DNA from 3 places in the Mesorhizobium sp. M8A.F.Ca.ET.208.01.1.1 genome. Region 3 is predicted to be linked to each of the others. Evidence: predicted binding sites of a transcription regulator. Region 3 holds the regulator's gene; each other region holds the start of a gene.
What was found. The regulator PhoB, encoded in region 3, activates phosphate uptake and scavenging genes when phosphate is short. The targets are predictions, from matches to a motif close to TGTCATNNANCTGTCAT.

Region 1 (9,830 bases), on a different contig from region 3:
CGGCACGCGGTGTTCGAACATCTCGGCGAAGAAGGGCTGATACAACAGCTTGCCGCAGAACAGGCCCCGCATGAAGCCCACCATGTCGGATGGCGTCGACACCATGTCGCCGCAGCCATAGGCGGCGCCGAACGGGAAGGAATCCGAAGAGTCCTGCAGTTCGTCGGAATAGGGCAGCACGCCGTCCATGCGCCACATCTCGCCGCCCGAGGCGATGTCGGTGGGCGCGTTCGACGCCGGCGGCGGCCGGTGGTAATAGCCGCGCACCATCGATGTTTCCGGGAAGGGTTCGGTCGCCGGCGACCAGGTGTTCTCCAGGCCGAGCGGGTCAAGGATCGCGCTTCTGACATAGGCGCCCAGCGGCTGGCCGGTGACGGCCTCGATCACCATGCCGGCCAGGACATAACCGGTGTTGTTGTAGACGGCGGGTCCGCCCGGCGCCTTCTGCTTGTCGGAGGCGAAGGCGATGTCGACCAGCTGTCGCGGCGTCCATTGCCGGGTCGGGTCCATCGGAATGTAATATTCGAATTCCGGCAGGCCGCTGCGATGGTTGATCAGCTGGCGCACCGAAATATCCCTGGCGCCGGGCAGGTCCGCGAACCAGGAGGAGATCGGCGCGCCAAGGTCGAGCTTGCCGGTCTCGGCGAGCTTGACCAGGGCGGCGGCGACGAAGGTCTTGGTGCAACTGCCGATCTTGAACAGTTGGTCTGAATTGACAGGGGTGCCATGCGCGCGGTCGGCGAGGCCGGCGGTAAGGGCCGTTGGTGTTGAGCCACCCTTGGCATAGGCGAGCGAAGCACCGACAGCGCCGTCGGCGAGGTAGGTGTCGAGGAGGACGTTCAGGTTCTTTGGCATGGATGTCTCGCTTTCCTTTTTCCTTCTCCCCTTGTGGGAGAAGGTGGATCGGCGCGCAGCGCCGAGACGGATGAGGGGTGCGTGACGGAGTGAGGCGTTGGCGTTCCCTGGAACACCCCTCATCCGACCTCGCCTCGCGAGGCCACCTTCTCCCACAAGGGGAGAAGGGAAGGGCGGCGCTCCGCTCTATTCCGCCATGTCGACCGCAGCGAAATTCTGCCGGCCGAAGGGGTCGAGCACATAATTCAGCACGCTCTTGCGGATCGGGATCGCCACCATCGAATGGGCGATCGGCGCCACCGGCACCTCGGCCTTCAGGATCGCCTGCGCCTTGCCGTAGATCGCGGCGCGTTCTTTCGGGTCGGCGGCGACGCGGCCTTCGTCCAGCAGTTTTTCGAAATCCTTGTCGCACCAGCGCGAGCGGTTGGAGCCGCCCTTCACGCCGTCGCAGGACAGGAGATAGCTCAGCATGTTGTCGGGGTCGCCATTGTCGCTGCTGCCGCCGAGCAGGAACGTGTCCTGTTCGCCCGCCGCGGTGCGCTTGAGATATTCGCCCCATTCGAAGCTGACGATCTCCGAGTGCACGCCGACCTTTGCCCAGTCGGCCTGAATCATCTCGGCCATGCGCTTGGCGTTGGGGTTGTAGGGGCGCGACACCGGCATCGCCCACAGGCTGATCTTGAGGCCGTTTTCGTGGCCGGCCTCCTTCAGCAGCTTCTTGGCGCCATCGGGATCATAGTCGATGCCGGCATCGGTGACGGCGCCGAGCTGCGCCGGCGGCACGACGCTGCCGGCTACGGTGCCGGCGCCGGCATAGACCGCTTCGACGATCGCCTTGCGGTCGATGGCCTTGGCCAGTGCCGTGCGCACGCGCACGTCGCCCAGCGGCTGGTGTTCGACGTTGAAGCCGAGGATGCCGATGTTCTGGCCCTTGAGATCGAGCACCGTGATGTCGGGGTCGCCGCGCAGATCGGCGACCGCGCTTGGCGGCGGCGGCGCGGCGACCTGGCATTCATTGGCCTTGATGCGCTCGACGCGGGTGGTCGGCTCGGGCGTGACGGCGAAGACCAGCGTGTCGATCTTCGGCGCGCCGCGCCAGTAATCCTTGTTGGCGGCGTAGCGGACCTGGCTGTCGGGAACATAGGCCTGAAGCACGAACGGGCCGGTGCCGACCGGCATGCTGTCGATCAGTTCGGGCGTGCCGGCCGCGACCATCTTTTGCGTCTGCTCCAGCGACAGGATGGAGAGATAGTCGAGCGCCAGCCCGGCCAGGAAGGTGACGTTGGGAGCCGTCAGCGTGAAGCGCACCGTGTGGTCGTCGACCTTGTCTATCTTGTCGATCAGCGTGCCCATGCCCAGTGCGTTGAAGTACTCGTAAGCGCCGCCGCCGAGCTTGTGGTAGGGATTGTCGGCGTCGCGCTGGCGGTTGAAGGTGTAGAGCACGTCGTCCGCGTCGAAATCGCGCGTCGGGGTGAAATGCTCGTTCGACTGGAATTTCACGCCGTGCCTGAGATGGAAGGTGTAGGTCTTGCCATCGGGCGAAACATCCCAGCTTTCGGCCAACGCCGGACCCACCTCCGTCGTGCCCGGCTTGAACTCGACCAGCCGGTTGAAGATCGTCTTGGCGGCTGCATCCATGGTCGAATCGGCGATGCCGATCGCCGGGTTGAAGGTCTCGGGATTGGCTTCCGAGCAATAGACCAGGGTCTTGGCATAGGCCTGCCCGCCGAGAAGGACGGACGAGGCCAGAAGGGTCGAGGCCAGAAGGGATGGGTCCAGAAGGGATGAGGCAAGCACTGCGCGCAGGGATTTCATCGCAAACGCTCCTGATGGCACATTCGGGGTTGAGGGAAGGAACTTCATGGCGTCGCTGCCGGGGCAAGGAAGCGGTCGGGCGCCAGCGCCGCGGCGGTGACGCCGAGCGCCGCGACATCCGCGGGCAGGGGCTCGCCGCGTATCAGCGCCGCGCTCATCCTGGCCAGTGTCAGCGACACCTGAAAACCGTAGCCGCCCTGGCCGCCGAGCCAGAAGAAGCCGGGCAGGCGCGGGTCGAAGCCGGCGACAGGCGTGCGGTCGGGCGCGAAGGTGCGCAGGCCGGCCCATGGCGTCGACGGACGGCCGATGCGCATCGACGTTGCCTGCTCGATGCGGTCGACGGCGATGGCGACGTCGATGTCTTCCGGCCATGCGTCGCAAGGTTCGGAATCCGTCTCGTCGGCCAGCGAGCCGATCAGCCTGCCGGCATCGGGCTTGAAATAGAACTGTTCGTGCAGGTCGACCACCAGCGGCCAGTTGGATATGTCCGCCCCGGCGGGCGCATCGAACAGGAAGGCGGTGCGCCGTTTCGGCTGGAAGCCGAGGCCGGAAAGACCGGCCAGGCCGGCGACGACATCGACCCAGGCGCCGGCGGCGTTGACGACGATGTCTGCCGAGTAGACCCCGGCGCTCGTTTCCACCCGCAGGCCGCGGCCGTCGGGCGAGATGGCGCGGACTTCCTCGCCGGTGCGGATGATGCCGCCGCCGGCTTTCAGCGCCGAGGCGCTTGCCGCCAGCATCTTGCCCGTGTCGACATCCACCGCGTCCGGCTCGTAAACGCCGCCGCAGGTGGCTTCCCTGGCTATGACCGGGACCAGCGCGTGAAGCTCGGCCGCCGACAGGCGGCGCACGCTGGGCACCAGCGCCTGCAATTCGCCGGCCAGCCGGTCGATGGCAGCGTCGTCACCCGTCCAGCCGACATGCAATGCGCCGCGCCGATGGGCGGCGAAGCCGCCGTCGGCTATTGCCTGCCGGCTGGCCAGCGTCAGCGCGCGCACCAGGCGGTTGCCATAGGTCTCGCTGAACAGGGCGGCGGAGCGGCCGCTGGCATGGTAGCCGAGATGCGGTTCGCGTTCGATGACGGTGACTTCGGCCCAGTCCGCCATCTCGGCGGCAAGCGAGAGGCCGGCAATGCCGCCACCGATGACGATGATTTTTCCGGGAGAGTTCGACCGCATCCTCCAGTCGTAAAAATAATTTCGTATCCAGTCAATATTTAGCGTATAAGAAAATTGTTGGTGTTGTTGATGGCGGTCAGGAGTTCGACTACCTAGGGCGGACAAACGGCCTGACCGCCGCGCCATGGAGCTGACAATGTCGGAGCAACCGAACCTCGGTGATTGTCTGCGTTCTTTGAGAAAGAGACATGGGTGGACCTTGCAGGAGGTCAGCACTCTCACCGGCGTCGCGGTGTCGACGCTGTCCAAGGTCGAGAACGACCAGATGTCGCTGAGCTACGACAAGCTGTTGCAGATCTGCGAGGGGCTCGGCATCCATGTAACGGAACTCCTCAGCGGCGACCGCAAGCAACCGGCGGCGCGCACCCGCCGGTCGGTAACCTCGCAATCCAACACGCTGCGCCAGCTGACCCGCAACTACGACTACCGGTATCTAGCCACCGACCTTGTGCGCAAGCGCATGGTGCCGATCCACGCCTATGCGCGCGCCCGCACGCCGGAGGAATTCGGCCCCCTGACCAGGCATGCCGGGGAGGAATTCCTGATCGTGCTCAAGGGCGAGATCGAACTGCACACCGACCAGTACGCGCCGGTGCGGCTGAAAGTGGGCGAGAGCGTCTACATCGATTCCACCATGGGCCACGCCTACCTGTCGGTGGGCGAGGGCGACGCAGAGATGCTGTGCGTCTGCTCCGGCGACGAACCCGATATGGAAGGCACGCTGCTCTCCGTGCTGGAGACGGTGGAAGGGTAGGGGGCGATTGGCCGCGTCAGTTGCAATTGGCTGATGTCGGCGCTGCCCCTCACCTGCCTGCCGGCATCCTCTCCCCGTAAAGTGACGGGGAGAGGGGGGCTGTGGCGGATGATTTCGCCAATCCCCAACGTCGCAAGTAAGGGCGCCGGCGTTGCGACCGGCTTCTTTCTCCCCGTCACTATACGGCGAGAAATGCCCGGCAGGGCAATGAGGGCAGCGCCACCCGCCCAAGTTTTTTGCAGATCGATTCAGTCTTTCTGGTTCGAACTGCCTGGCGAAACCGGCTATAGGACCGCTGAAACCGCGACTCCCGCCAACCCAAAAAGGAAAATCCATGAGCTCAGAAAAGACAGCCGTCATCGTTGCCGGCGGCAGCGGCATGGGGGCGGCGGCGGCGAAGCGCCTGGCGGCGGAGGGATTCAAGGTCGCCATCCTGTCCTCGTCGGGCAAGGGCGAGGCGCTGGCCAAGGAGCTTGGCGGCATCGGCGTCACCGGCTCCAACCAGTCGAATGACGATCTGCAGCGGCTCGCCGACCTGACGCTTGAGCAGTGGGGCCGCATCGACGTGCTGGTCAACAGCGGCGGCCATGGGCCGCGCGCACCGATCCTTGAGATCACGGACGAGCAGTGGCACACCGGCATGGATGTCTACCTGATGAACGTCATCCGGCCGGTGCGCATCGTGGCGCCGCAGATGATCAAGCAGAAGGGCGGCGCCATCATCAACATCTCGACGGCGTGGGTGGCAGAGCCGAACGCGATGTTCCCGACCTCGGCCGTGTTCCGCGCCGGCCTTGCCGCCTACACCAAGATTTTTTCCAACACCTATGCATCGGACAATGTGCGCATGAACAATGTGCTGCCCGGCTGGATCGACAGCCTTCCAGCGACCGAAGAGCGCCGCGACAACGTGCCGATGCAACGCTACGGCACATCGGAGGAGATCGCCGCGACCATCGCTTTCCTGGCGTCGGAAGGGGCGGGCTATATTACGGGGCAGAGTATCCGCGTGGATGGGGGCGTTATCCGGGCGCTGTGACATATTAAGGGGCGTCGTGTTCCTTCGCGCGCCCCTCTGTCCTGCCGGACATCTCCCCTACAAGGGGGGAGATTGCAGTGTTGGCGCCCCGCGCCCTTTTTTGGAACGTTGAAACAATGGGCGAGAGCCGCAATCAAAGCTGATCTCCCCCCTCGTGGGGGAGATGTCCGGCAGGACAGAGGGGGGCGCTGTCCCGCCGCGTCTCAGGTTATTTCGCTGCCACCTGGTCTGCATCCGTCAGCGTCTGCAGGAACGCGACAATGTCGTCTATCTCGGCATCCGTCAGCGCCGGCTTGCCGCCAGGTCTCCTGCCGCCGAAGGGCGGGCCTGATTCAAGTTCGGCCAGTAAGCCTTTGGCAGGTCGTCATATTTCCTCACCGTGCCGTCGGCATTCTTGGGATACCAGCGGCCGGGATCGGTATCGCGGCTGGCGTAGAAGGCGACCGCGTCGCGCAAGGTGTGTAACTCGCCATTGTGGAAGAAGCTCCTGCGCAGCGCGACGTTGCGTAGCGTCGGCGTCTTGAACAGGCCGCAATAGTCGGTGCGGCCGCGAAAATCAGTGCGCAGCGGGCCGCACAGGCCGAGATCGGCATAGGCTGGGTCGGTGTTGGCCGTGATTGCCGGGTTGCGCGGTACGGCGATGGCGATCAGGCCGAAATCGGTGAATTGCGGCGGCTCGCCGTCATTGGCGGGTTCGCTGAGGTGGCAACTGGCGCAATTGCCTTTTTTCTCGTCCTCGAACAGAGCGCGACCATGCAGCTCCTGCGTCGACAACGTCGCCTTGCCGGCGAGGAAGGCGTCGTAGCGGCTGGAATAGGGATAGAAATCGGCCGCGCTCTGCTCGAACGTGCCGAGCGCCTCGGCGGCGGCGTCGAAGGCATCGTTGGGATGGTTGAAGACATCCTGCCGAACACCGTCTTGAACTCGCCGGCATAGGCCGACTTGCGCAAGGCGGCGGTGACCGCCCCGGCACCCTTGTTGGCCATCTCGAAGGGCGAGAGCAGGGGGATTTTCGCCTGGTCCTTGCCGTGGTCGGCGCGGCCGTCCCAGGTCAGGCCGCCGGTCGGACCGTTGTCGACGCTTTCGTCGCCCTCGTCCTCGGAATCATGGAAATGCTCGGTGAAGGCGGGCGCGGCCTGGAGATAACGCAGCGATGGCACGGCGCGCACGCCGGGCTGGTCGAGGTTTGGCCCGCCCATTTCGACCGGCGTGGCCGAGGCCGGCCCGAAAGCATGGCTAGGATCATGACAGGACGAGCAGGCCTGCTTGCCCGAGGCCGAGAGCGAGGGGTCGAAGAACATTTTTCGCCCCAAGGCGGTCAGCGCCTTGGCGCGCGCGAAGGCTTCGGCGCGCGACAGTGGGCCGGGATGGAAGCCATCCGGCCCCGCCGAATTCGCGGGCGCGGCAAGGCCAAAGGTCGAGATCGCGGCAATGGCGATCATCAGGCTTTTCCATCGTCTGGTCGTCATGGGCATGGTCCGCTTTGGTCCGGAAATAGGAACGCAGTGCAACGGATTGATGACCGGCTCCAGTGCTCACGAAACCGTGTTCGCCGTGGCGGCGGCTGTCACAAAGGTGACAAGGCAGCCACGTTAGCTGCCCCTATGGTTCCCCGCGCCCTCCAGCCACAGTCAAGCCACGAGGTCTTCCCATGACGAGGCTCAAGCTCCTCACTTCCTTCGGTCTGGCCGGTTCGGCCCTGCTTCCCCCGGCGGCGGCCCATGCCGCCCCTCCCGGCTTCGACAAGATCGACACCGTCGTCGTCATCTATGCCGAAAACCGCAGCTTCGATAATCTCTATGGCGGCTTCCCCGGCGCCAATGGCCTGGCCAATGTCTCGGCCGACCAGGCGCGCCAGCTCGACCGCGACGGCAAGCCGCTGACCGAATTGCCGCCGGCCTGGGGCGGGCTGACCGGCAAGGGCGTCACGCCCGTGGTGACGGAGTCCGAGACCGCGCATCTCGCCAACGCCGCCTTCGCCATTGACGATCCCAAGGGCTTCCATGAGGGAACCAACGTCATCACCCACGACTTGTGGCACCGCTTCTACCAGGAGCAGATGCAGATCGACGGCGGGAAGAACGACAAATTCGTCGCCTGGGCCGATTCCGGCGGCCTCGTCATGGGCCACTATGACGGCTCGAGCCTGCCGATGTGGCAGGTGGCGAAGAAATACGTGCTGGCCGACAATTTCTTCCAGGGCGCCTTCGGCGGCTCCTTCCTCAACCATTTCCAGCTCGCCTGCGCCTGTACGCCGGTCTACCCGCACGCCGACACCAGTCCGATCAAGGGCCAGATCGCCGTGGTCGATGCCGACGGCACGTCCTTGAAGGTCGCCGACAATTCGCCGGCATCGGCGCTCGGCGGCGTGCCGAAATTCGTCAATGACGGCGCCATCACACCCGATTTCCATGCCGTCAACACCATGCAGCCGCCTTATCAGCCGAGCGCCAACAAACCGGCCGAGGGCGGCGACAAGGCGCTGGCCGACCCGGCCGCGCCGACCACGCTGCCGCCGCAGCACGACATCACCATCGGCGATCTCCTGTCGCTGAAGGGCGTCGACTGGGCCTGGTACGCCGGCGCCTGGCAGGCAACGCTGGACGGCAAGAACGCGACGCCGGTGCCGAACTTCCAGTTCCACCACCAGCCCTTCAACTATTTCGCCGCTTACGCACCCGGCACCGCCGCGCGGGCCGAGCATCTGCGGGACGGTGGCCTGGATGGCGCCGAGTTCATCAAGGCGATCGACGACGGCAAGCTGCCCTCGGTGAGTTTCTACAAGCCGCAAGGCAATCTCAATGAACATGGTGGCTATGCCGACGTGGCCAGCGGCGACCAGCATCTGGCCGACGTCGTCGCGCATCTGGAGAAGAGCCCGCAATGGGGCCACATGCTGGTGGTCGTCACCTATGACGAGAATGGCGGCTTCTGGGATCACGTCGCGCCGCCCAAGGCCGACCGCTGGGGCCCGGGCAACCGCATCCCGGCCTTCATCGTCTCGCCCTATGCGAGGATGGGCACGGTCGACCACGCCCAGTACGACACGACGTCGATCCTGCGCTTCATCACCGCGCGCTACGACCTGCCGGTGCTGACCGGCATCGTCGCCCGCGACAAGGCGCTGGCCGCCAATGGCGAACCGCCGATGGGGGATCTGAGCGCGGCGCTGGATCTGAGCCGGTAGAGCGGACCGCGGTCATGCCGCCGCGCCGTGTGGCGCGGTGGCCGTTCTCAGCCGCCATTCACCAGGGCAAGAATGAGCTTCTGCAGATTGCCGCCCTGGCCGAGTTCGACGCGGTCGAAATCGCGGCTTGCCTGGCGCTGCGCCTGCGAGAGCGCGGCCAGGCGTCTGGTCATCTCGGCCCGGATCTTGCTGCATTTGGGGTCATCCGCGACGGTCAGGCCGACTGTCACCGCCTCGATCTTGCGCACCATGTCGACAATGGTCGCGCCATGCACCTTTTCGTGGGCGCTGACCCCGGCGAGGAAAACCTCCCAGTTCTTCTGGATGGCTGAAGGCAGCGGCGAGGAAGGGCTGGGCAAGGTGTAGGTGATGATGAGCCTGGGCTTGGCCGAGACCAGCACGCAGGCTCCGGCACGCGGCTGATAATCCCTGGTCCAGGTCAGCTTGAAATTGGTTTGGGCGATAGCGCGGCCGACGCCGACATTCGGCCCATTCTCGCCGATCGAGCGGTAGAGTTCCGGTCCGGACTGGCCTGAAATGGCATAGGTCTCGACCTTCTCCACCGGCTTCCATTCGGCCCGCGCGGCGAGCGGCAAGGCCACCAGGGCGGCGGTCAGAAGACACAGGCGAACACAGGCTCTCGACACCGCTCTCTCCAAGGCGCGCGGCCTTTGCCGGACGGCAATGCCATTCAGCGGCTTTTCCTATATGCTGCCGGCGGGTGCTGCAAATGCCCGAAGGGGGAGTCATGAGAAGATATTTCGTTGCCGCTGGCGCCTTGGCGGCATTGCTCGGCGTGCAGCCGGTTCTTGCCGCGTCCTGCGGCTGGAGCGCCAGGATGGAAGAGGACGAGGGCGGCAAGGTGCTGACCGCCTCGGTCTGCGGCGGGCCGAAGGGCGATGCCCATCTGATGCTGGCCTGTTTCGACAATCCGGTGCTGAGCTACGATCTGGGTGACAGCGGCCAGCAACTGGAGCCGGGCATCAGCGGTGAGTTCGACTT
Region 2 (9,830 bases), on a different contig from region 3:
AATGCGCATCAGCCCAAGCACGCCGCCTTCAAGAATGTCCAACTCGCCGTCCATATAGGATTCAGGCACCGCCAGCATCGGATCGAAGGAGATGGCGCGCTCGGCATGGCGGGTCTTGATGTGCATATGCACCGGCTCGCCGCTGCCGTCGCCGAAGATGAATGTCGAACCCTTCGGCCCGGTTACCTTCAGATTGCCCGTTCGCACCAGGCGGTCGAGAACGCGCTTCAACAGAATATTCATGTCCAATGTCCCCTCACGGTCAGACAGGCTGTCCTACTCTGCATCAATATATAGGGTTTCGAAAAGTTCCTTTTGGCACAAAAATGCCCGGGCGAGAGGCCCGGGCATTGGTCCAGAATGGCTGGAGAGCGGTGGTCCGAGGACCTGTGCGATCAGGCGTTGTCTTCGCCGCCTTCGAACTCGGCATTCGGATCGAAGAAGTTTTCCGGCCGCGCATTGTCGTTGATGTCGTCGCCGTAAATGGCTTCGGCGGTGGTCAGCGTCTCGCCCTTGGCCTGGCGTTCGGCCTCGTCGGCCGTGCGGGCGATGTTGAGCGTGATGGTGACTTCGACTTCCGGATGCAGCGCGATCGCCACATTGGTGAGGCCGATGGTCTTGATCGGCTGGTTGAGCTGGATCTGGTTGCGGTTGACCGTGAAGCCCTCCGCGGTCAGCAGGTCGGCGATGTCGCGGGTCGACACCGAACCGTAGAGCTGGCCGGTCTCGCCGGCCGAACGCACCGCGATGAAGCTCTTGCCGTCAAGCTTTTCGGCGACCTGGGCCGCTTCCGACTTGCGTTCAAGGTTGCGGGCTTCGAGTTGGGCGCGCTGGCCCTCGAACTTCTTCTTGTTCGCTTCGTTGGCGCGCAGCGCCTTGCCCTGCGGCAGCAGGAAATTGCGGGCAAAACCGTCCTTGACCTTGACGGTATCGCCCATCTGGCCGAGGCGGGAAACGCGTTCGAGAAGAATGACGTCCATGGCTATGTTCCTTTTGGTTGGGCGTCCGTCCACGAGGCCGACGCCGAATTCTCTGGAACAGGTCAGGAAGCAAAAGGGCGTTGCCGCCGGTGTCGCTGTCCTGCCTGTCGCGGCAGTTAGAGGTTATTGACCTCAACTCGGGATTTGATGGCTAGCCGGTCATGCCCGTCATGGCCGGCGACAGGAACGGGCGGCGAACCGCCCGTTCGGAAGAATTAGCGAACCACGTAGGGCAGCAGGCCGAGGAAACGGGCACGCTTGATCGCCTTGGCGAGCTCGCGCTGCTTCTTCTGGCTGACGGCGGTGATGCGCGACGGCACGATCTTGCCGCGCTCGGAAATGTAGCGCTGCAGCAGACGCACGTCCTTGTAGTCGATCTTCGGTGCGTTGGCGCCGGAGAACGGGCAGGTCTTGCGGCGGCGATGGAAAGGGCGCCGGGTCGGGATCTGATTGATGTCGACCATTATTCTGCACCCCCTTCAAAACCTTCGCGCGGACGGCGCGGACCACGGTCGCCGCCTTCGCGATCGCCGAACGAACGCGGGCCACGATCGCCGCGGTCGCCGAAGCTGCGCGCCGGACGATCGCCACGGTCACGATCGCCGAAGCCGCCGCGCTCGGAGCGCTCTTCGCGCTTCTGCATCATGGCCGAGGGACCTTCCTCATGCGCCTCGACCTTGATGGTCAGGAAACGCAGCACGTCCTCGGACAGACCCATCTGGCGCTCCATCTCGTTGAGCGCTGCCGGCGGGCAGGTGAGGTCCATCAGCGTGTAGTATGCCTTCCGGTTCTTGTTGACCCGGTAGGTGAGGGACTTCAGTCCCCAGTTCTCGACCCGGCCGACGGACCCGCCATTCGCTGCGATGACGCCCTTGTACTGTTCGACAAGCGCATCGACCTGCTGCTGCGAGAGGTCCTGCCGGGCAAGAAACACATGTTCGTAAAGAGCCATTATGGTTCAGTGCCTTTCTTCGTTTCTCTCCCGGTTCCCGGCGGCAAAAGCCTCTGCAACTTCTCTGACCCGCATGTGCCTCGAAAGGCGCGGGAAGAAAGGAGCATGACGAGACGGTCGAGAGCGGAGACACGGGAGGCGGAAGCGCTTCTGGCTTCACACGAAGGTTCTCGAAAAAACCTCCGGCCCTCCGTTCAGCCCCCAGCTGGGACCGGCAGATTGGCGGCGTCTATATAGCAATCCACCGATAAGGCAAGGGCAAGCGGCGTCCCCGATGTCGCAACCACCAGAAAATCAAGCCGCGGCGCCAGCAAGGCCCGGCGATTTTCCCCGGCAACCGGACCTTAACCACAATGTCAGGTTGCGCAGGGTTGCCCTCCGCCGTCAACGGTCGATTCATTATGAAAGGTGCAAAAGCCCGGACAGCCGTGCATGACAAGCGGCAAGCATTTTCGGGGGTAAGGATGCTTCTCAACAGGTTCTGGCGCTCGAAGAGCGGCAATTTCGCGCTTCTCATGGGATTGGGGCTACCCGCCATTCTGTCGGCAGTGGCCTTCGCGACCGATGTCTCGACCATGATGCGGGCGAAGAGCAACCTGCAGAACGCGATCGATGCGGCAAACCTTGCCTCCTCGCATCTTGGCGATCTCGACATGACCCGCACCGATGCTTTCGACCGCTATTTCCAGGCCAACATCGCTGGCCATGGCGAACTCGTCAACGCGCAGGCGACCCTGACCGTCGATAGGGGCGTCAATTTCATCAAGACCAAGGCGGTCGCCTCGGCCGACGTCAATCTGAACTTCGCTTTCCTGTTTGGCCAGAGCAAGCACATCGTGGTCGATGCCTCGGCGGCCGAGTCCAATAACCAGCTCGAAGTCGTGCTGGTTCTGGACAATACCGGCTCGATGGCTGGCGCCCGCATGACGGCTCTGAGGACGGCGACGAAGTCGTTGCTGGATACGCTCGAATCGACAAAGTCGCCGACGCGCCAGGTCCGTGCCTCGCTGGTTCCCTTCGTCACGGCCGTGAACGTCAATGGCGACGGGTTCGATCCGTCCTGGATCGACATGGACGGCAAATCCTCGACCAACGGTATCAATTTCCCCGTCATCGACGGCAAGCGCCCGAACCACATGGCCCTGTTCAGGCAGCTCAAGGACACCGGATGGGCCGAGCCCGGATGGAACGACACGGGATCGAAGGGCTGCGTGGAGGCGCGGGCCGGCGCCTACAACATTTCCGACACGCCGCCCGACCCGGCTAAGCCCGACACGCTGTTCGTTCCCTATTTTGCGCCGGATGATCCGGGAGATGCGCAGATGCCGTCCAGTTCCTATGGCAATGAGGCAAAGTACTACAACAATTCCTATCTCAGCGACGCCAGCGACACGGTCAAGCTAGACAAACAGAAAGGCGACAACCGGCTCGGCATCGACTTCAGCGGCCTCGACAGCGATCCCGACAAAGCCACCAAGGAACAGGTTGCCAAATATGTGGCGCCGGCCAAGGAACTTATCACCGAGACAGGAACTCCCGTCACCGTTGGTCCCAACCGTTCCTGCCCGACCCCCGTCGTTCCCCTGACCGACGATTTCGACAAATTGCGTAAGGCGGCGAGCCAGATGACGGAATGGAACGGCTCCGGCACCAACGTCTCGGAGGGGCTGTCCTGGGGCATGCGGGTGCTCTCGCCCGGCGCGCCCTATACCGGCGGCGCGCCATTCAAGACGCCTGGCGTCAGCAAGATCGTACTCCTGCTCACCGACGGTGAGAACGTCGTCTACGGCGCCAGCCAGCAATCGACGAAGTCCGACTACACATCCTACGGCTATCTGGCGGGTGGCCGCTTCGGGTCGGACAATCAGACGACGGCGGCCCGCAATGTCGACGGCTGGACGAAGAGCGTCTGCACGCAGTTGAAGAACCAGGGCGTGCAGATCTACACGATGGTGCTGCAGTCCGACACCGCTGCCAACCGCACGCTTTACAGCGCCTGCGCTTCCGATCCGAGCGATTATTATGCCGTCAACGATCCGGCCAAGCTGCCGAATGTTTTTCAGCAGATCGCCAACAAGTTCTCGAAGCTGCAACTGACGAATTGAGCGCCCGATGCCGAGAGCGCGCGATACATCCGGGGGGTCCAGACCTCAACTCGTGTGGGCGACAACCTTGTCGACCGTCTCGGGGAAGAAGTCGGGCGCGGCATGGCGCTTGCCGAACATCATGTCGTACTGGATCAGCCGGAAGTCGCGGATCGCCGGGTCGATCTCTTTCTGACGCGACCAGTCGGCCGTGGCCGCGCCGGCCGGCGTGAGCAGCAGGTTGCGGTCGACAACGCGATAGCGCTCCCGCATCTCGCCCAGGAAGCCGGTGTAGTAGGGGTGGGTGATGCCCGCGGCGGTGAGGATATGATAGGGCAGGAACGCAGGACTCACCGTCCCCAGATTCTCGACCGGGCCCGAACGGTTCGACCAGATGATCAGCGGAGTCGCGTGATGTTCGAGAGCGGCCTCCGGCGTCGGTTCCTTGCGGGGCGCGACGTTGTCCTTCAGGAAGCCGGTCTCGACATAGACCGGCCCGAGCGGCGGCAGGTGGTCACCGAAAAAGGCGACAATCGTTGGCCGCTCGCGCGTCTTGGCCCATTCGATCAGCCGCTCGAGGCCGCGGTCCGCGTCGGCTGAACCCTCGGCGTAGGAGAGCAGCGAGTCACGCGCCCACTGGCTGATCGGCGCCTGCACCGAGTGGGTCGGGTTCGAATAACGGTTCGGCTCATACGGGCCATGGTTCTGCAGGCTGACCGCGAAGAAGAAGACGGGGTCGTCGCTGGCGTCGGCTTCGCGGATGATCTCGTCGGTCATCGCGGCGTCGGATGCCAGCGGTCCGCGCTTTTCCATGGGCGGCAGCGTTTCTTCCGATTTGAAGTCGTTGAAGCCGAAATCGGCATAGACGGCGCCGCGATTCCAGAACCAGTTGGTGCCTGGATGGATGGCGCGTGCCCTATAGCCTTCGCTCTTCAGGAAGGTCGCCATCGACGGCGTCGGGGTGCGTACATATTGCTGGTAGGGGATGCTGCCGGCCGGCAGGAAGGCGTTCGAGAACCCGGTCAGCGCTTCGAATTCGATATTGGCGGTCATGCCGCCGAATTCGGGCGAGAACATCGAGCCCGAGCGGAGCGACCGCACATTGGGGATCGGATCGGGCGTGATGGTGACGCCGGGCAGCTTGGTCGAATCCCAGAAGGATTCGCTCATGACGATGATGATGTCTGGCTTCTGGGCCGGCACCGAGGCGCTCACATCGGGCCTGTCGATCGCCGCGATTGCCTTGTCGGAATAGCCCGGCGGGGCAGAGACGTGCGCCATCGGCACGTTGAGCGCGAAGGCGAGCGCAAAGCCGTTGGAGGCGTAGTTTTCCTTCTGGTCCCACATGATCGGGATGATCTGCAGCCGGTCCCTGGTCCACGAGAAGGTGGCGTAGTCCATGATTGAGACGAAGAAGGCGAGCAGCGGCACCGCCAGCGTCAGCCGGGCGAGGCGGCCCTTGTGGCTGAGAGCTGGAACCTTGCGGCGCCAAAGACGCCAGCCGTAGACGAGCAGGGACAGGCCGACCACGATGCCCGCGACCATGGCGAGCGCGGTCATTGGCCGCTCGCGCACCAGCAGCGGCAACAGCGCGAAGATCTGTCGGGCGTAAAGGAAGTCCGTCGGATAGAGCGGGTCGCCGAGATAATGCGACTTCTGGTGGCCGACAAAGGCCAGCGATAGGGTCAGCGGCGCGACGATCATCAGGCTTTGATGACTGCGGCCGAGCACGGCATCGAGGCCGATCAAGACCAGCGCGAACACGACGATGGTGGTCCAGCCCGGCTTGAACGGCTGCAGGAAGAAGGAAACGGTGCCGGCGACATCACCGCGCACGATCAGTTCGATGGCGAACACCATGACGGCCGAGATCGCCAGGCTGATCAGCCCGTAGCGGACGACCGGCCATCTCCGGCCCGGCAGATAGCCGGTGGACGGATCGTCTTCCAGGAATTGCGGCGCGGCGTTGCCGGCACGTTTCGAACTCTTTGCCACTTTAACTTCCCACCCAAAGACAACCCACGTCATTCGATTGTCATATAATTGTCACGCAAAGCTAGCGCCTGTGACGGAAATAAGAAGAGCCAGCAAACGATTCGTGAGCGGTTTTCATCAGGTGTGATCGCCAAAAAGCCCTTTCGGAACAGGCTCTCGCTCAAGGATACGGCCTTCGGCATGGGCTGAAGTGGCTTGACTTGGCGGCCTGCCTTGCGTCACAGGCAGGGAAAATTCGTAGTATCACGCAAGCAGAACCAGTCTGGGGAGCCCTCGCATGGCCGTCGCATTTACCTTTCCAGGACAGGGCAGCCAGGCTGTCGGCATGGGCAAGGATCTCGCCGATGCCTTTCCCGAAGCGCGCAGGGTCTTCCAGGAAGTCGATGATGCGCTCGGCGAAAACCTGTCGAAGCTGATCTGGGAAGGTCCCGAAGAGACCTTGACGCTGACGGCCAACGCGCAGCCGGCCCTGATGGCGGTATCGCTGGCGGCGATCAGGGCGCTGGAAGCGCGCGGTTTCTCGCTGAAGGACCAGGTCGCCTATGTCGCCGGCCATTCGCTGGGCGAATATTCGGCACTCGCCGCCGCCGGCTTCGTTTCCGTCGCCGATGCCGCTCGTCTGCTGCGCATTCGCGGTAACGCCATGCAGGCGGCGGTGCCGGCCGGCGAGGGCGCCATGGCGGCGATCATCGGGTTGGAGCAGGCCGATGTCGAAGATGCCTGCGCCGAGGCCGCTAAGGGCTCGATTTGCCAGATCGCCAACGACAATGGCGGCGGCCAGCTGGTCATCTCAGGTGCAAAGGTCGCGGTCGAGCTGGCAGCGAAACTGTGCACCGATAAGGGCGCCAAGCGTGCGCTGATGCTGCAGGTGTCGGCGCCCTTCCATTCGGCGCTGATGGCGCCGGCGGCCAACGTCATGCGCGAGGCGCTTGCCGGCGTGGCAAAGACCGCGCCAGTCGTTCCCGTCGTGTCCAACGTATCGGTGCAGCCGTCGACCGATCCCGACGAGATCGCCGGGCGCTTGGTCGAGCAGGTGACCGGTCGCGTGCGCTGGCGCGAAACGGTGGAATGGTTCGGCGCCAACGGCATCACCACGCTTTACGAGATCGGTGCCGGCAAGGTGCTTTCGGGACTGGCTCGCCGCATCAACCGCGATATCGCCACCGCGTCCGTCGGTTCCTCGGCCGAGGTCGAGGCGGCACTTGCGGCGCTTGCATAAAGCGCCATTTGAGACCATCCCTATAAGGGGCGCCCTCTTCTCAACCTGGAGACAAAAATGTTCGAATTGACCGGCCGCAAGGCGCTTGTCACCGGCGCATCGGGGGGCATCGGCGAGGCGATCGCCAGGGTGCTGCATGCGCAGGGCGCGATCGTCGGCCTGCACGGCACGCGCGTCGAGAAACTGGAAACGCTGGCCTCCGAACTGGGCGATCGGGTCAAGCTGTTCCCGGCCAACCTGTCGAACCGTGACGAGGTCAAGGCACTCGGCCAGAAGGCGGAGGCCGATCTCGAGGGCGTCGATATCCTGGTCAACAATGCCGGCATCACCAAGGACGGCCTGTTCGTGCGCATGTCGGACGCCGACTGGGATACGGTGCTGGAGGTCAATCTCACCGCCGTTTTCCGGCTGACCCGTGAACTGACCCACCCGATGATGCGCCGCCGCCATGGCCGCATCATCAACATCACATCGGTGGTCGGCGTGACCGGCAATCCCGGCCAGGCGAACTACTGCGCCTCCAAGGCCGGCATGATCGGCTTGTCCAAATCGCTGGCGCAGGAAATCGCCACCCGCAACATCACCGTCAACTGCGTCGCTCCGGGCTTCATCGAATCGGCGATGACCGACAAGCTCAACGAGAAGCAGAAAGAGGCGATCATGGCGGCGATCCCGACGAAGCGCATGGGCACCAGTGCCGAAGTGGCGTCCGCCGTTGCTTATCTGGCTTCGAACGAGGCCGCCTACGTAACCGGGCAAACCATCCACGTGAATGGCGGCATGGCGATGATCTGAGCGAGCTCCGGCAGCAACATCGCCGCGCTGTGAAAACCCACCATTTCGGCTTGGACCTCGGCAATTTTTCGTGTAATGCGGCCCGCAACCCGGCGGTTCGGGCAAAAACCGGTCCGTGGCCGTTGCGTTTCCGGCAGGACCATCTTTCAGCTTGATTAGCGGCATTCCGCCCGCTAACGAAGACAGACAAACAAAAGACGAGGATGCCCCAAATGAGTGACACCGCAGAGCGCGTCAAGAAGATCGTCATCGAGCACCTTGGCGTCGATGCCGACAAAGTGACGGAGCAGGCGAGCTTCATCGATGATCTGGGCGCTGACAGCCTCGACACGGTTGAACTCGTCATGGCGTTCGAAGAAGAATTCGGCGTCGAGATCCCCGACGACGCAGCAGAGACCATTCTGACCGTTGGCGATGCGGTGAAGTACATCGACAAGGCTTCGGCCTGACGCTTTCCGCAGTCGTCACCGGGGAGGACCTGCGATGAGGCGTGTCGTCGTCACGGGCCTTGGCCTGGTTTCGCCGTTCGGCATGGGCTTCGAGCACGGCTGGAAGCAACTGCTGACCGGCCGCAGCGCTGCCAAGCGCGTCACCGAGTTCGAGGTGGATGATCTTGCCTGCAAGATCGCCCACGTCATTCCGCGTGGCGACGGCTCCAACGGTACGCTCAATCCCGAAGCCATTCTCGAGCCGAAGGAACTTCGCAAGATCGGCGACTTCATCCTGTACGGGATCGCGGCCGCCGATGAAGCGCTGAAGGATTCCGGCTGGCAGCCTTCCACCGAAGAAGAGCGTTGCGCCACCGGTGTGCTGATCGGCTCCGGCATCGGCGGTCTCGAGGGCATCGCCGAGAACGCGATCATCCTGAAGGAACGCGGCCCCCGCCGCATCAGCCCGTTCTTCATTCCGGGAAACATCATCAATCTCGTGTCAGGCCAGGTGTCGATCAGGCACGGATTGAAAGGCCCCAACCACGCTGTCGTCACCGCTTGCTCGACCGGCGCGCACGCCATTGGCGACGCAGCCCGGCTGATCATCTTCGGCGATGCTGACATCATGCTGGCCGGCGGCGCCGAATCGCCGGTGACCCGACTTTCGCTCGCCGGCTTCGCGGCCTGCCGGGCACTCTCGACCGAGCGCAACGACACCCCGCAAACCGCCTCGCGGCCTTACGACCGCGACCGCGACGGCTTTGTCATGGGCGAGGGGGCCGGTGTCGTGGTTCTGGAAGAGCTCGAGCATGCCAAGGCGCGCGGCGCCAAGATCTATGCCGAGGTGACCGGCTACGGTCTGACCGGCGACGCCTATCACATCACCGCGCCGGCCGAAGATGGCGACGGAGCCTTCCGCTGCATGACCGCGGCGCTGAAGCGGGCAAAGCTTACGCCGGCCGATGTCGACTACATCAATGCGCACGGCACCTCGACCATGGCCGATACGATCGAACTCGGCGCTGTCGAGCGGCTGGTCGGCAATGCGGCTTCCAAGATTTCGATGTCGTCGACCAAGTCGTCGATCGGCCATTTGCTGGGCGCGGCCGGTGCCGCCGAAGCGATCTTTTCGATCCTCGCCATCCGTGACAATATCGCACCGGCGACCATCAACCTCGACAATCCCGAGCGCGAAACCGCGATCGACCTGGTGCCGAACAAGCCGCGCCCGCGCCAGATCGACGTGGCACTGTCCAATTCCTTCGGCTTCGGCGGCACCAACGCCTCGCTGGTCTTCCAGCGTTATAATGGCTGACCGAGCTGCCGGGCGGTGCTTTGGCGTGCCGTCAATTTTGCCATATTCGCCCCTACTCT
Region 3 (9,830 bases):
AGTCGACCTGACTTAGGTCCTGCCCTGTTGTCATCCAAGTATTCGCGTAACTCCCTTGGAAGGACAGGAACTTTTTGACGATGTTGGCCGTTATTGCGGCCAGAGGAACATCTGTCATGGAACACATAGCCGCGTTGTTACTGGTGATCGGTTGCTCGAACTCGATGGCCGAATGTCGGGAATTGCAGGTCCCAGTCAGTGTTTTTGCAACAGCCGACGAATGCACCGCTGAGCGCCCCTTCGCGATGGGCGACGTACAGGGACAGGCGCAGCATATCGTCGCCAAATGCCTCGCGGCCGACCCCGCGCTGGAGGACGACTACGATCAAATTGCCTGGAAGGTGCGGCCAGACGGTAGCCTTGACGCTTCGTTGGTGATTTCCAACCTCGTCATGGCATCGAACACGATCCGCCCAGAAAAAGACCACCTTAGCCAACAATAAATTTGCAGCAGCAAAGGCCATCGTTTCGTGCTAAATGGCGGTTGGAGCTTACTAAAGTGTGGACACAAGTGAGGAGTGACTCTATGCGGAAAATACTTATTGCCATGGTTGCGGTGGTTGCCGTCAGCGGCTGCACCACGACTGAGCAGGACGTCGTCGGCGGCGGCTTGATCGGCGCGGGCGTAGGCGGATTGGTCGGCGGCGGCAAGGGCGCGCTGATCGGCGCGGCCGTCGGTGCCGGGTCCGGCCTGCTGGTTCGCAACCTGCGCAACGGCTACTGCCAGTATCGCGATCATCGCGGCCGGATCTACACGGCCCGCTGCAACTAATTCAGCGATCGAAGCATTTCCAGGCGCTGTTCGGCGATTCCATGAAACGCTGAACCGCTCTGATGGAATACAGATCCGGGGGCCATGTCCGGCCTCCGGATTTTCTTAGCGTTCGACGCTGGCGACCGGCAGGATTTTAGCCGACCAACGGAATTCTGATTTCCACCTTCAGGCCGTCAGCCTGGAAATCGCGCTTGATCGTGCCGCGCAATTCGCGCGTGACGTTGAGGTCGATCAGTTTGGTGCCGAATCCGGTTACGGCCGGCGCCTCGATCCTGTTTTTCCCGACTTCCCGCCAGTTCAGCGCCAGCATCCGCTCGCGCCCACGCCCTTCCAGCGACCAGTTCACTTTCAGCGCCCAATCTCCCTTGGAGGAATTGGCGGAATTGCCGGCTTCACCATATTTCAGCGCATTGGTGGCGAGTTCGTGAAAGGTCAGGCCAAGCGCCTGCGTCGTGGTTTCGTCGAGCAGCACCTCCGGGCCTGACAGGAGACCCTCCGGCAGTTCCTTGCCGAACACCTGGCCGAGCTCGATTCGCAGCAGATCGGCAAGGTCGGCTTTCTGCCAGCGCGAGCGCGTCAGCATATCCTGCGAGGCGGCCATCGCCTGCAGCCTGGCCGAGAAGGAAGCGGAGAACTCATTGACGTCGGTGGCCCGCGACGCCGTCTGCCGCGCGATCGCCAGCACCCTGGTGATCGAGTTCTTGATGCGATGCTTCATCTCCTGCAGCATCAGGTCCTTTTCGAGCAGGCTCTTTTCCGTTGTCTCATGCAAGGCCGATACGGCGTCATAGGCCCGCTCCTGGTAGCGCGCCACCAGCGCGATGGCACCGGCCAGGAGCAGGCCGAACAGTCCCAGCATGACGGGGATGGCGCGCGACGAGGGTTGCGAGAAGGCGCTGGTCGGCCTGAACAAAACGGTCCAAGGGCGCCCCGCCACGGTCATCTTGCGGGTGACCAGCAGCCGGTCTCCCAGGGATGAAACCGGTGGCGTCTCCGAGCGGAACAACAGATTGTCGCCGTTCACCGCTCCGTCGTAAATCTCTGTGTTGACCGGCAGCAGCGGCGCACGGCTCAGCGCGATCTGGAACAGGTCCCGGGCCCGGAAGGCGGCATAGAGAAAGCCGGCGGTCGAGGATCGCGATGCGTTGATGACCTCCGGCGCCGTTTCTACATTGAGCCGCACGAAGACCAGGAACCCGGTGAAGGTCTGCGCGACGCCCGTGCCCTGGCCGAGCTGCACCAGCCCGCTTGCATGCTGCTGGTCGTCGGCCATCGCCTTTTCGATCGCCACGCGCCGCACCGGCTCGCTGAACATGTCATAGCCGATGCTGGCCTGGTTGGACGGATCCAGCGGCTCGAAAAGGGCTATCGGCGTGCGCCAGGGCTGCGTCGTATCCGGATAGACCGGATGGCTGGCGCCGAAATCGTGGAGGATGTCGCGCTCCACTGCGGCTTCGTCGCCCGTCTTGACCAGCCGCAGGAAGCCGATGCCGCGCAGGCCGGCAAAATTGCTGTCGATATCCAGCGCCTTGAAGAAGGCCTTGAACTCGCTCTGGGAAATATCGCCGTTGCGCGCATCGAACAGGGCCTGTGTCGAGCGCAACAGCGACAGATGCAGGTCGATGCGGCTCTCGATCCGGTTGAGGGCGTCATCGGCCGCCCCTTCGAACTTAATGCGGGCGGCCTCCTGCGTCGCGAAATAAGCGAACCCCGCCATGGTCATGCTGATCAATGCAACGGCTATGAACGCGACGATTGGAAAAAGCTTCTTCAACGGATGATGCGGTCCATGAGCAAAACAGGACCTTTATGGGCAACTCGCCGGGCCAACACAATGGTCAGGCCAAGCCATCGTGATCACTGGCATATCACGTGAACGGCAACGGGGCGTGCCCGAGCGGCCTGGCCGGCCTGCGGCCGGCCTCAGGCGGCGATCCTCAGCGCCCCCGGCCCCGGTATGGCACCTGGAGGACATTTGCCCAGGATGATCATGCCCAGCACTTCGTCCTGGGTGACGTCCGTGGTGCGTGCCGTGCCGACCACCTGGCCGTTCTTCATCACGCAAACCCGGTCGGCGAGCTCGAACACGTCGTGGATGTCGTGGCTGATCAGGAAAATGCCGATGCCGTCGGACTTGAGCTGCCTGACCAGTTCGCCGACCTGTGCCGTTTCCTGGGGGCCGAGTGCCGCCGTCGGCTCGTCCATGATCAGGATGCGGGCGTTGAACAGGATGGCGCGTGCGATCGCCACCGACTGCCGCTGTCCGCCTGACAGTTTGATCACCGGCTCCTTAAAGCGCTGGAAGCGGGGATTGAGCCGCCCCATCACCTTGCGCGCCTCGGCCTCCATGGCGACGTCGTCGAGCGTGCCCCAGGCGGTCATCAGCTCGCGGCCGAGGAACAGATTGGCGGCGGCATCGACATTGTCGGCCAGCGCCAGCGTCTGGTAGATCGTCTCGATACCGTATTTCTTGGCGTCGCGCGGGTTGGAGATCGCTGCCTCCTCGCCATTGACGAAGATCTGGCCGGCATCGCGCTTGTAGGCACCGGACAGGATCTTGATCAGCGTCGACTTGCCGGCGCCGTTGTGGCCGAGCAGCGCTACGACCTCGCCCGGGAAAAGGTCGATCGACGCGTCGTCGACGGCACGGATGCCGCCGAAGGCGATCGAGATGTTGCGCATGTCGACCAGCGGCGTGCCCATGGGGGCGGTTGCGGGGGCAGTTGCGGGAGCGGTTTTGTCAGCCATGATCGTATCCCTAAACCCGCTTGCGATAGACGGTATCGAGCCACACCGCGATGACCAGCACGGCGCCGACGACGATGCTCTGCAGCGGCGAGTCGACGCCGAGCAGCACCATGCCCGACTGCAGCGACTGCATCAGCAATGCGCCGAGCATGGCGCCGATGATCGTTCCCGAGCCGCCGGCAAGCGACGTGCCGCCGATGACGGCCGCGGCAATGACGAGCAGCTCGTCCAATGTGCCAAGCACATTGGTGGAGGAGTTCTGCCGGGCCGACGAAATGGCGGCTGCGATCGTGGCCAGCACGCCCATGATCATGAACACCTTCATGGTGATCCAGCGCGTGTTGATGCCGGCGAGATTGGCCGCTTCCGGATTGCCGCCTATGGCAAAGACATAACGGCCGAAACGGGTTCGGTTGGTGATGAAGGTCATGACCAGGCCGACGGCGACCGCCATCAGCACCGGTATCGCGATGCCGTGGGCGATGAACAGGCCGCCCTCGGGTACGGTGATGTTGTTGGCGGCCGCGTAGCGGTTCACGATGCCGATCGGCCATGGATAGGAGTTGGCCAGCCAGACCGCGCCCATGATGACGGCGCAGGTGACGGCGCCGAGCAGCGTCTCGGCCCAGACCGGCCGCAGCGGGAAGCGGAAGCGCTTGCGCTGCACGCGCCCGTTGAACAGCGCGAACACGACGGCCAGGCAGGCGACGATGCCCACGACCCAGCTCCAGGTGGCGCCGATCGATCCGGCCGGGCCGCCACCCATCAGCTGGAAGGTGGCGTCGAGCGGTGCCACCGTCTGGCCTGACGTGACCCACCAGGCGGCGCCGCGCCAGACCAGCAGGCCGCCCAGCGTGACGATGAAGGCCGGCACTTCGAGATAGGCAATGACGAAGCCCTGGAAGGCGCCGATCAAAAGGCCGAGCGCCAGGCCGATGACCAGAGCCAGGACCCAGATCCATGGGTTGCCGAGTTCAAGCCCCACGAACCGAACCAGGAAATGCACCTGCGCAAAACCCATGACCATGCCGATCAGGCCCTCGGCGGAACCGACGGACAGGTCGATGTTGCGCATGACGATGACCAGCACCATGCCACAGGCCATGATGGCGACCGCGGACGTCTGCACCGACAGGTTCCACAGATTGCGCGGCGTGAGAAACGTGCGGCTGTCGAAATCGAGCGGATTGACGCCGAGACGCAGGCTCGAAATCACATGCAGCGCGACCCAGATCAGCAGCAGGGCGCCGATCATGCCGAGCATGCGGGTGTCGATCTCGGTCGCCTTCAGGAACCGGGCGACCGCGCCGAGTTCCGAGGCGCGCGCGGTATCGGCCTGCGGGTTGGACGTCGTATCGGTCATGATTTCCTCCAACCGGCTGGCCGTCTACGCGGATGCCGAAGCCAGCCTAGAAGCTATCCGCGTGATGCGGAAACACAAATCTTTTTGAGAAAACGCCGCGGCTTTGGGCCGCGGCGCCTTCATTTCTTCAAGCGGTCAAACTCAGTTGCAGGCCGCAACGCTGCCGGCGGCGACGCCCGCGCAGACTTCGTCCTTCTTGATCCAGCCGGCGTCGATGACGAGGTTGAGATTATCCTTGGTGATGGCGACCGGGGTCAGGAACAGCGACTTGACGGTGTTGCCGCCAGGCGTCGTGAAGTCCTTCACGCCGGCGATGTCGGTCATCTTCTTGCCGTCGGCGAGCTGCGAGGCGATCTCGGCGGCGTTCTTGCCGAGTTCACGCGCGTCCTTCCACACCGACACGGTCTGGGTGCCGAGCGCGATGCGGTTGAGCGCGGCATGGTCGCCGTCCTGGCCAGAGACCGGCACGGTGCCGGCGAGCCCCTGCGCCGTCAGCGCCGCGACGACGCCGCCGGCGGTGCCGTCATTGGCCGCGACCACCGCGTCGACCTTGTTGTCATTGGCGGTGAGGAACTGCTCCATGTTCTTCTGGGCGTTGGCGGGCAGCCAGCCGTCCGTATAGGCCTCGCCGACATTCTTGATCTTGCCCGAGTCGATGGCTTCCTTCAGCACTTCCATCGAGCCCGAGAACAGGAAGTCGGCATTCGGGTCGGCACCCGAGCCCTTGATGAAGACGTAGTTGCCTTCAGGCTTCACCTTGAACACTTCGCGGGCCTGCATGCGGCCGACTTCCTTGTTGTCGAAGGTCAGGTAGAAGACGTCCTTGTTTTCGATCAGGCGGTCATAGCCGACGACCGGAATGCCCTCGTCGAGCGCTTTCTGCACCGCCGGACCGATGGCCGAGGCATCCTGCGCCAGGATGATCAGCGAATTGGCGCCCTGCGAAATCAGGCTCTCGACATCGGTCAGCTGCTTGCCGGGATTGGACTGCGCATCGGCGGAAATGTACTTGTCGCCCGCGGCCTCGATCGCCTTCTTCATGGCGGCCTCGTCGGTCTTCCAGCGCTCTTCCTGGAAGTTGGACCAGGAAACGCCGATGACCTTGTCCTTCGCCTGCGCGACCGACACCAGTGTCAGCGACATGGCGACACCCGCCAGGATGGCGGCTGTGAATCTCTTCATGATATCCTCCCTGCGCCGCGTATGGCGCGACCAAACTGGCCCGAAGGCCGGCACAAAGGCTCTATTTTTTCGAGCCTCGAAAAAACACTGGTCCATCGCCAGAACACTGTCAACATCGATTCTGATGGATTTTGAGGTGCCAGAAATTTTTTTCGAGCCTCGCAATAAATAAATGACAGCACCGGCCGCTTCTGCCAGTGTTTGACCCTGTTGCCGGAGGTATTCGAGGGGGATCAAGAACCGCGGCAACCGGGAGGGAAAGCATGTCGGTGGGAATCCGCCACGACGATCTGCGCCGGCGCAACCGCGCAATGGTGATTGCAGCCGTGCGCCGGGATGGTCAGCCCTCGCGCACCGAGATCGCCGCCACCACTGGCCTCAGCCACTCGACCATATCGGCGATATCCGCCGACCTGATCGGCGAAGGTATCCTGACCGAAGGCAAGCCGAACGAGGCCGGCTCACTCAAACGTGGCCGGCCGCAGGTTGGCCTCGGCCTCAACCCCGAGGCCGCGGCTGTGATGACCGTGGTGCTGTCGCTGAATTTCCTATCCGTCGCCGTCATCGATTATGCCGGCCAGGTGGTCGCCGAGGAGCAGCGCCGGCTGGACACGCTGACCATGTCGCGCGAGGCGCTGATCGGCGAATGCACGGCAATAGTGCGCCGCCGCATCGAGGACCCCGATCTCGATATCCGCAGTGTTGCCCGCATCGCGCTGGCGATCCAGGGCATCACCGACACCAAGGCGCGTGCCATGCTGTGGTCGCCGATCACGCCGCAGACGGACATTGCCTTCGCCGACATACTCGAAGCCGAATTCGGCATCCCCGCCACCATGGAGAACGACTGCAACATGATGGCGGTGGCGTTGCGCTGGCGCGACCCTCAACGCTACCGCGACGACTTCATCGCCATCCTGCTCTCGCACGGCATCGGCATGGGCCTGGTGCTCAAGGGCGAACTGTTCACCGGCACCCATTCATCGGGCGGCGAATTCGGCCACATGATCCATCGCCCGGGCGGCGCGCTCTGCCGTTGCGGGCGGCGCGGCTGCGTCGAGGCCTACGCCGGCAACTATGCCATCTGGCGTAATGCCAGGCAGCTTGGCGAGGACGCCGAACCGGTCGCCGATGTCAGCGACGCGCAGATGCGGACACTCGCCGCGACGGCAAGGGAGAAAGACGGACCGGAGCGCGAAGCCTATCGCAAGGCGGGCGAGGCGCTGGGCTATGGGCTGGGCAGCCTGTTCGCGTTGATCGACCCGGCGCCGGTCGCCATGGTCGGTGTCAGTGCCGCCGCCTTCGATCTGATCGAGCCGGCCTTGCGCGAGGCCATCGCCCAGACCGCCGGCGGCCAGCATTCGGAATCGATTTCCTTCGACACCGAGCCGAACGAACTGCCGCTCATTCGCGAAGGCTGCGCCATGCGCGCCTTGACCTTCGTCGACCAGGAGATTTTCGCGCCGGGCGTGCAGGCGAGAGGCAGTGCTGGGAAGAGCGTGGCCTGAGCGAACGCTCCGGTGAATCACCACCAATGCTGGAGGTTGGCCGAGCGCCCTCAAGGTCGTGATCCCTGGGCGGAGCAGCCGCGAAGCGGCGTCGCGGAGACCCTGGGATCCATGCCGTGACCTCGATCGTAGAGTGCAACGGTGCAGAATTCTGCACTGCGGCGACGCGTCGAGGTCCCGGCATCGATCCTCGGGTCTGCGCCGCGTCGCTTCGCTCCTTGCTCCGCTCGTGGATGACGAAGTCAGGGGCGTAGCCGCCCTCGACCTAGTCTTCCCTGATCGCGTAGCCCGCGCCGCGAATGGTGCGGATGACGTCGGGCATGCGGCCATTGTTGACCGCCTTGCGCAGCCGGCCGACATGCACGTCCACCGTGCGCTCGTCGATATAGATCGTCTCGCCCCAGACATTGTCGAGCAACTGGCTGCGCGAGAACACCCGGCCGGGATGGCGCATCATGAATTCGAGCAGCCGGAACTCGGTCGGTCCGAGCCGGATTTCGCTCTTCTTGCGATAGACCCGGTGCGATTCACGGTCGAGCACGATGTCGCCGACCTTGAGCACGCTGGACAGCACTTCCGGCTTGGCGCGACGCAGCAGCGCCTTGACCCGGGCCATGAATTCCGGCGTCGAGAACGGCTTGACCAGATAGTCGTCGGCGCCGGTCGAAAGGCCACGCACGCGGTCGCTCTCCTCACCGCGCGCCGTCAGCATGATGATCGGCAACCTCTCGGTCTCGGGCCGCATTCGCAGGCGCCGACAGAGTTCGATGCCGGAAACAGCCGGCACCATCCAGTCGAGCACCAGGAGGTCGGGCACATTCTCCTGGAGGCGGATCTCGGCTTCGTCGCCGCGCGGCACCACCTCGACCTGGTAGCCTTCCGATTCCAGATTGTAGCGGAGGAGCACGCCGAGCGGCTCCTCGTCCTCCACCACCATGATGCGTGGCGCGATCATTGGCAGATCATCCTATCGTCAAGCCGCCGGCGCCGACATCGCCGTCTCGTCCTGCTTCGGACGATTGGCGGGCAGTTGCGTTCCGGTCAGCACATAATACGCATTCTCGGCGATGTTGGTCACATGGTCGCCGATGCGCTCGAGATTCTTGGCGCAGAACAAGAGATGCGTGCAAGCCGTGATGTTGCGCGGATCCTCCATCATGTAGGTCAGCAGTTCGCGGAACACCGAGGTGTATTTGACGTCGATGCGTTCGTCGTCATTCCTGAGCTTGGCGAGGGCGGCGGCATCGCCGGCCGCATATTCCTCGACCACGCCCTGCACCTGGATCAGCACCAGCTGCGCCATGGAATCGATCGAGTGCGACAGGTCGCGCGGCGTCGCGGTGAGGCCGACGGAACCGACGCGCTTGGCGATGTTCTTGGCAAGGTCGCCGATGCGCTCGAGGTCGCCCGCCATGCGGATCGAGCCGACGACATGACGCAGATCGTCGGCCATCGGCTGGCGCTTGGCGATCAGGGTGATGGCGCGGTCGTCGAGTTCGCGCTGGCGCGCATCCATGATGGCGTCGTCGGAGACGACGCGCTGTGCCAGCGCGTTGTCGGAATTCAGCAGAGCCTTGGTGGCGCCGCCGACCATCGTGCCGGCGAGATCGCCCATGTCGCTGATCAGCCTGCTGATCTGTCCGAGATCCTCATCGAAGGCTGCGACTGTGTGTTCGGCCATGATCCTGGTCCTCGTATGCGTGATATCAGCCGAAGCGGCCGGTGATGTAGTCCTGCGTGCGCTTCTCGCGAGGCGACGTGAAGATCTTCTCGGTCTTGTCGAATTCGACCAGTTCGCCCAGATACATGAACGCCGTCTGGCGCGACACGCGCGCCGCCTGCTGCATGTTGTGGGTGACGATGACGATCGTGTAGTCGGCCTGCAGCTCGTCGATCAGTTCCTCGATCTTGGCGGTCGACAGCGGATCGAGCGCCGAGGCTGGTTCGTCGAGCAGGATGACTTCCGGCTTCACCGCCACGGTGCGGGCGATGCAAAGACGCTGCTGCTGGCCGCCCGACAGGCTGAGGCCGCTGGCGTTGAGCTTGTCCTTGACCTCGGTCCACAATGCCGCGCGCTTCAGCGCCTGTTCGACACGGCCGTCCATCTCGGACTTGCTGATCTTCTCGTAGAGACGGACGCCGAAAGCGATGTTCTCGTAGATCGACATCGGGAACGGCGTCGGCTTCTGGAACACCATGCCGATCTTGGTGCGCAGGAGATTGAGATCCTGCGAGCGGTCGAGGATGTTCTGGC

Region 1: EN851_RS30280 (acid phosphatase) is a predicted target of PhoB. The motif match lies at 7,149-7,165, and genes of this name have one in related genera.
Region 2: EN851_RS09455 (LTA synthase family protein) is a predicted target of PhoB. The motif match lies at 6,050-6,066, and genes of this name have one in related genera.

What each region holds. Positions count from the first base shown of each region.
Region 1 is NZ_SRUT01000011.1:26,559-36,388, reverse strand. It holds gene EN851_RS30315 (serine hydrolase domain-containing protein) at 1-855, opposite strand, end outside; gene EN851_RS30310 (ABC transporter substrate-binding protein) at 1,042-2,670, opposite strand; gene EN851_RS30305 (FAD-binding oxidoreductase) at 2,715-3,848, opposite strand; gene EN851_RS30300 (XRE family transcriptional regulator) at 3,985-4,602, shown strand; gene EN851_RS30295 (SDR family oxidoreductase) at 4,937-5,641, shown strand; partial or broken gene EN851_RS30285 (cytochrome c peroxidase) at 5,850-7,083, opposite strand; gene EN851_RS30280 (acid phosphatase) at 7,293-8,828, shown strand; gene EN851_RS30275 (DUF922 domain-containing protein) at 8,876-9,475, opposite strand; gene EN851_RS30270 (hypothetical protein) at 9,577-9,830, shown strand, end outside.
Region 2 is NZ_SRUT01000001.1:1,832,351-1,842,180, reverse strand. It holds gene EN851_RS09480 (cyclopropane-fatty-acyl-phospholipid synthase family protein) at 1-243, opposite strand, end outside; gene rplI (50S ribosomal protein L9) at 396-980, opposite strand; gene rpsR (30S ribosomal protein S18) at 1,196-1,444, opposite strand; gene rpsF (30S ribosomal protein S6) at 1,444-1,932, opposite strand; gene EN851_RS09460 (pilus assembly protein) at 2,397-4,037, shown strand; gene EN851_RS09455 (LTA synthase family protein) at 4,083-6,044, opposite strand; gene fabD (ACP S-malonyltransferase) at 6,289-7,230, shown strand; gene fabG (3-oxoacyl-[acyl-carrier-protein] reductase) at 7,288-8,025, shown strand; gene EN851_RS09440 (acyl carrier protein) at 8,238-8,474, shown strand; gene fabF (beta-ketoacyl-ACP synthase II) at 8,509-9,771, shown strand.
Region 3 is NZ_SRUT01000002.1:878,723-888,552, forward strand. It holds gene EN851_RS36295 (hypothetical protein) at 1-11, shown strand, start outside; gene EN851_RS14765 (hypothetical protein) at 117-443, shown strand; gene EN851_RS14770 (YMGG-like glycine zipper-containing protein) at 527-772, shown strand; gene EN851_RS14775 (CHASE domain-containing protein) at 909-2,549, opposite strand; gene EN851_RS14780 (ATP-binding cassette domain-containing protein) at 2,699-3,523, opposite strand; gene EN851_RS14785 (sugar ABC transporter permease) at 3,534-4,886, opposite strand; gene xylF (D-xylose ABC transporter substrate-binding protein) at 5,028-6,068, opposite strand; gene EN851_RS14795 (ROK family protein) at 6,332-7,576, shown strand; gene phoB (phosphate regulon transcriptional regulator PhoB) at 7,842-8,531, opposite strand; gene phoU (phosphate signaling complex protein PhoU) at 8,550-9,257, opposite strand; gene pstB (phosphate ABC transporter ATP-binding protein PstB) at 9,283-9,830, opposite strand, start outside.